One region of the Clostridium sp. SHJSY1 genome, then DNA from elsewhere that is predicted to be linked to it. Evidence: a T-box and tRNA genes for the amino acid it is inferred to sense, from the RefSeq annotation. Region 1 holds a T-box; the other holds one or more tRNA genes.
The links. A T-box is a leader RNA that pairs with one kind of tRNA and senses whether it is charged. The one in region 1 lies ahead of ileS (isoleucine--tRNA ligase), so its partner is inferred to be a tRNA-Ile.
Positions count from the first base shown of each region.

Region 2: it encodes a tRNA-Ile, which carries the amino acid that the T-box ahead of ileS (isoleucine--tRNA ligase) is inferred to sense. The anticodon was not compared.

Region 1 covers NZ_JANDMF010000009.1:58,422-61,860, reverse strand. Annotated here, with positions in the region: gene NNC19_RS06695 (aspartate kinase) at 1-720, shown strand, start outside; gene NNC19_RS06690 (50S ribosomal protein L25) at 766-1,359, opposite strand; T-box leader at 1,583-1,827, shown strand; gene ileS (isoleucine--tRNA ligase) at 1,931-3,439, shown strand, end outside.
Region 2 covers NZ_JANDMF010000020.1:53,422-56,860, forward strand. Annotated here, with positions in the region: gene NNC19_RS10795 (D-isomer specific 2-hydroxyacid dehydrogenase family protein) at 1-885, shown strand, start outside; gene NNC19_RS10800 (hypothetical protein) at 1,033-1,425, opposite strand; tRNA gene NNC19_RS10805 (tRNA-Ile) at 1,475-1,554, opposite strand; gene NNC19_RS10810 (DUF3237 domain-containing protein) at 2,657-3,127, opposite strand; gene NNC19_RS10815 (hypothetical protein) at 3,151-3,439, opposite strand, start outside.

The DNA of each region.
Region 1 (3,439 bases):
ATTGAGGCTGATTTATATGAAAACTGGACAGATGTTTCAGGGTTCTTAATGGCAGACCCAAGAATAGTAGAAAATCCTAAGGCTATAAGCCGTATTACATATAAAGAATTAAGGGAATTATCTTATATGGGGGCATCCGTCCTTCACGAAGAAGCTATATTTCCAGTTAGACATGTTGGAATACCTATAAATATTAAAAATACTAATAGACCTGAGGATGCAGGAACATATATAGTACAAGATACAGATGAAAAAGAATGTAAAACAATAACAGGAATAGCAGGAAAAAAAGATTTTACTGTTATATCAATTGAAAAAGCTATGATGAATTCAGAACTTGGATTCTGTAGAAAAGTACTTTCAGTATTAGAGATGAATAATGTATCATTTGAAAATATGCCATCAGGAATTGATACAGTATGTGTGGTTATTTCAGATAGTGAGCTTAAAAACAAGACTGAGAAAATAGTAGAAGAAATACATAGAGCCTGTGACCCAGATTCAGTAGTAGTTCATCCTAATATGGCATTAATAGCTACAGTAGGAAAAGGAATGGCTAAAAGAACAGGTGTTGCAACAAAAATATTTAATTCATTATCAGAATCTAATGTAAATATAAGAATGATAGATCAAGGTTCATCAGAAATGAATATTCTAGTAGGAATTGAAAATGATGATTTTGAAAGAGCTATAAGAGCTATTTATGGAGCTTTCAATTAGATAGTTTAAGGGAGGTAGATAACCTCCCTTTTTTAGCATTTTTATTTATACTTCTTCATCATTTTCTTCTGGATTATTATCTGAACTAGCAGCTATAGCTAATAATATTTCAGAGTCTGTTATTAAAGATATTCCTTTGGGTAACTTTATGTTGTTTGCTAAAACTTTATCTTCAAAATTCATGTTACTTACATCAAATTCTAAAGTTTCAGGCATACTTGAAGCAACACCTTGAACTTCTATTTCATGGGAAAAAGTTTCTAAAACTAATCTCTTATTTTCTAAGTCTTCTTCTCCTAAAAATGTTACAGGAATTTTTAATCTTATAACTTCATTTTTTCTAACGGCTTGAAAATCAGCATGAATAACTTTCCCATAAATATCTTTTTGAATTTCTTTTATTACACAAGTTTTGGTTTTTCCATTTATTTTTAAAGAAATTAGGGAACTAGATGTGTTTGAACTAATAAGCTTAAGTAATTCATTCATTTTTATTTTTATAGGAATGTTTTTCTTTAAACTTCCTCCATAAATTATACAAGGTACTTGTCCATTTTTTCTTAATGGGTTTAATTTTTCATTAGATTCTCTTTCACTAACTTCAAATGCTAGACTTGTCATTATAAAGCCTTCTTTCATTAAATTATTTATACTTTTAATGTACCCTATAGCAATTAAGTTGCTTATAATCTTATGCGTTAGGATTAGGCAACCTACTTTCTATAGAATTTGTAGGTTTTTTTCCTTATCGCAATCGCCTCCTTTAATGAAATACAACTTAAGTATATCACTATAAAAAATATATTTAAAGTAAAGTTATAAGTTAATTGACAGATATTAAGGTAATAATATATAATGAATAACAAAAGCTATGATTAGGAAAAGTACTTAAGTCGTCTACTTAAAGAGAGCAACTGGTTGGTGTAAAGTTGTATAGGGTTTAAAGAAAAATCACCTAGGAGCTGGAAATTGAAAAGCTTAAGCTTAGTAGGTTTTCCCGTAGGCCTGCGTTAAAGGATAGAGTATGAAAGTACTTGAACTAAGCATCTTGTAATAGGTAGATGCATTTACCATAGGTGGTATAGCGAATATTACTTCGTCCTTTTGGATGGAGTTTTTTTATTTTTCATTAAGAATGATTAATAAGAGAGATATATGTAAACAACTTAAAGAGATTTAACAATAGGAAAGAAGAGAGGAGATCTTTAAAATGTACAAAAAAGTTGAACTTTCAAAAGGTTTTGTAGGTATGGAAAAAGAAGTCGCAGACTTTTGGAAAGCAAAAAATGTTATTAAGAAAAATTTTGATATGAATAAAGATGGTGAATATTTCACTTTCTATGATGGCCCACCAACAGCTAATGGGAAGCCACATGTAGGCCATATTATAACAAGAGTTATGAAGGATATCGTTCCAAGATATAAAGTTATGAAGGGGTATAAGGTTATTAGAAAAGCTGGATGGGACACTCATGGGCTACCAGTTGAACTTGAAATAGAGAAGAAGTTGGAAATATCAGGTAAAGAACAAATTGAAGAATATGGTGTTGAAAAATTTGTTACTGAATGCAAGGAAAGTGTATTTAAATATGTTTCAATGTGGGAAGATATGACTAATAAGATTGGGTATTGGGTTGATATGGATGAACCATATGTAACTTATCATAATTCTTATATTGAATCAGTATGGTGGGCATTAAAGCAAATGTGGGAAAAAGGTCTTTTATATGAAGGACACAAGGTTATGCCATACTGTCCAAGATGTGGAACAGCTCTTTCATCACATGAAGTAGCTCAAGGATATAAGGATGTTAAGGATTTAACTGCTATTGCAAAATTTAAAGTTGCTGGTGAAGAGAATAAATATATATTAGCTTGGACAACAACACCTTGGACATTGCCATCAAGCTTAGCTCTATGTATAAACAAAGCATACACATATATAGAAGCAAAAGTTGAAGATGAAGTTTTAATTCTTGCAAAGGATCTTGCTGATAAAGTTCTTGGTGAAGATTATGAAATTGTTAAAGAATTTAAGGGAACAGAACTTCTGGGAACTAAGTATGAACAATTAATGCCTTTTGGAAAGATAGAAGGAAAAGCTTTTGAAGTAATTCATGGGGACTATGTTACTTTATCAGATGGTACAGGAATAGTTCACATTGCTCCAGCTTATGGTGAAGATGATAGCTTAGTTGCAAAAGCTAATGGAATCACATTTATTAACTTAGTTGATAAAGAAGGTAAATTTGTAGAAGAAGTTACTCCATGGGCAGGGAAGTTCGTTAAAAAGTGCGATGAAAGTATTTGTAAATGGCTAGAAGAAAATAATAAGTTGTTCAAAGCTGAAAAGCATCTTCACTCATATCCACATTGTTGGAGATGTGACACACCACTTCTTTACTATCCAAAAGAAAGTTGGTTTGTTAGAATGACAACTCTAAGAGATAAGCTTTTAGAGAATAATAATAAGATTAATTGGTATCCAGATAACATTAGAACAGGTAGATTTGGTAAGTTCTTAGAAAATGTTATTGATTGGGGTATTTCAAGAGATAGATACTGGGGAACTCCACTTCCAATATGGGAATGTGAGTGTGGACACAAAGAATGTGTAGGAAGTATTGAAGAGTTAAAGGATAAAGGAATAAATGTTCCAGAGGATATAGAACTTCATAAACCATATATTGATAATGTTAATTTAAAATGTTCTCATTGT
Region 2 (3,439 bases), on a different contig from region 1:
TTGTGTGATGAGGCTCCAAGTATAGAAAATGCAAGTCTTGCAAAAGGTTATGATTGCATTAGTGTAATTACCACAAAGATATCAGCAGAACTTATAGAAGAATTTCATAAAGTAGGAGTTAAGTATATATCTACAAGAACTATTGGTTATGAGCATATAGATATTATAAAGGCTAAAGAATTAGGAATTGGAGTAGGTAATGTTTCTTATTCACCAAATAGTGTAGCAGATTATACAATAATGTTAATTCTTATGGCTACAAGGAAAATAAAAATTATTATGGATAAGAATGATATACAGGATTATACATTACAAGGCGTTCAAGGCAAAGAATTACCTAATTTGACTATTGGGGTTATAGGGACAGGAAGAATTGGACAAAGGGTAATTAATCACTTAAGTGGATTTGGTTCAAAATTGTTAGCTTATGATATTTATGAAGATGAAGGGGTAAAACAACATGCTAAATATGTTAATTTAAATACTCTTTTAAAAGAGAGTGATGTGATTACGTTGCATATACCAGCTACAGAAGGCAATCATCATATAATAAATAGAGATTCAATAAAATTAATGAAAGATGGGGTAACAATTATAAATACAGCTCGAGGATCACTTGTTAATACAAAGGATTTAATTGATGGGATTTTAGAGAAAAAAATAGGTGGGGTAGCATTAGATGTAATTGAAGGTGAAGGAAAATTATATTATAGGGATTTAAGAGGAGAAATAATAGATAATAAGTATTTGAACACTTTAAAGAACTTTCCAAATGTAATTTTAACACACCATACTGCCTTTTATACAGATCAAGCAGTTAGTGATATGGTTGAAAATTCAATAAAAAATTGCATCTTATTTTGGCAAAATAAAAAAATATATTAAGATTAATTAAGTTATCAAAAATAGGGTTATAGAAAAATTGCAAGTAATAATATAGTGAATAAAAATATTGGAATTTAAATTAACAGTATTTTTTTATTTATAAATTTATCGTTTGCAGAAAAATATAGGTTTAGTTTTTAATTAAAATTAAAGTCCGAAAAAGTCTTTGTTTTCATTTATTGTATAAGCCATAAGTCCTGGTAAAAATAAACCACAGATAGTTACAAAGCTAAATCCGTTAGTTATAATACCTAATATAAAATATAAAACTATTATTCCAAAATAAATCATTACAGATTTTTTATTTGTATTAGATACTAAAAGATATAAAGAAACAATAAGTCCGATTGCCACAATGATATCAAGAGAAATCATAAATTTACTTGGAAGATGTTCTCCAGTCAATTCGTATATCAAAGATTCTGTAGCAGACATGTTAAGTAGACCAAATGAACCTATTATACTCCAAAAAGCGCCTACTAATTGTAACCCTATAGCTACTTGTGCAACAACTGGAAATTTTTTGAATTTTTCTAACATTATTAATTACCTCTTTCTTTTTTTCTTATTTTAACCCTAATTAGGTTAATGGTGCTAATAAGAGGAGTTGAACCTCTATAATTCTGATTATCAATACAGATATACACTTACCAATTGTGTTATATTAGCAGATATTATATTAAGAAAATAAAAGTAAAAGATAATTATTTAAATTAAAAGCTTGTCCTACAATAAAGAAATAATTATTTTTAAATTAAAGTTATATAATAATATTCACATAAAAAATGAAAAAAGTCAAGAAAAATGTAATATAATGTAATATTTCTTTAGCGCCGATTGAAATTAATTAGAATATTATGACTATAATAGATGCTTGAGAAAAAAAATGTAGTTTTGTGTCGTCGTGAAAATTAAAGTAAAAAAAACTGGAAATTTAAATTTCCAGCAATATTTAAAGATACAAATTTTCGTTTGCGTTTTATTTCAAGATCTGAATAGATATTTATTTTCTGTTAGTATGCAAGCCATAATCAGTGGTAACACTATACCTGTAACTACAAAAAAAGAATCTAATTTTTTTAAGCTAAGACTGATGACAAGATTAAAAATAAGTACTCCGAAGTATATCAATATAGTTTGCTTATTTGGATTTAAAAAAATAATTACTATAGACGATATAATTAAGAGATTAGATATGATAGTCATATAGAGAGTGAATTTACTTGGAGCATCCCCACCTGCTAACATGTAAATCATTGATATTTCGTTAGTTACTTTCAAAAAATTTATTGCATCTAAAACAGATGAAACACAAGTTAGTAACTGTAAACAAAAAATAACTCTCACGACTATAGGGAGTTTTTTGAAGTTTTCTAACATTACTAAAGACCTCTTTCGTTTTAATCTTTCTACTTAACCAAAAGAACGGTTATATTGAGCTGATAAGAAGGTTTCAACCTATATCTTTTTATAAAAAAATATACACATATGAATCGTGTTACATCAGCATATTTTTGAATAGATAAAAAATAAGAGATTATACAATAAATGGGGAATATAGCTTGTCTATATTCTATATGGAATAAGTAGAGAATTAATCTTTTTGTTAGAAAGATTAATTCTTTTATTATTAATATTTTTACATATTTTTTTAATCAAGTCAAGAAAAAACAAGACGATGAATGAATAATTATAAGTAAATAAGGCAAATAAATGGGATATTATGATGAATAAAGTTGTATTGTGTTAATAATCCTTTTTGAAAAAGAATTTACAATATTTTATAGAAATTTAATAAGACATTATTAGGTAATCTCTTTGCAGAACAGAAAAAAGTATAGTTCATAAGCCAGCTATACTTTTCAGAATAAACTTCAAATTTAGGTGTTGTACAGAAATAATATACATTTGGATCTACAAACTCACCTTTCTTAACCGATTCTATATATTCAGAAGGAACAGTACGAATTCCATTATTTTCAATATATATAGTTGCACCATCATCAAGCTGTACAGCATAACGTGCAGATAATTCACATTTTCCGTCTGGACGAATAATTTGACTATCAATGCCTCCTGGCAAAACATGTCCATTGAAATTATTACCAGTTACTGTACCAGAAAGTATTGGAATAAGTTGACGTCTTCCTACAATTTCATCTTGTCCAACTACAATAGGTGTATCTACTTTAATTAAAATGCTGAATATTTCTTCGAATTTTACATTATTTGTGTCAATCATTTGTTTACCAACTTTCTTTTTGATTATTTGTTTTTTAAATTTGCTTTAAAACATAGTATATTATTGCTAAAACCTTCTATAATATTTTCATCAACTTTTATATAAACAGGATTGCATCCATAAATAGGATGAACATATTTTACTTCTATTTCATTAGCATTAGTCATATTACAAAGTTCTTTTAAAATAAATAATCCTTGTACAACTGGATTTTCAGTTAAATGAATAGAATTTGTATCACCTGTTAAATAGCTAAAATTAGCTATTTCTTCCTTTGAAAAATTATGCCATAAGGTCCACCTATTTTCCATA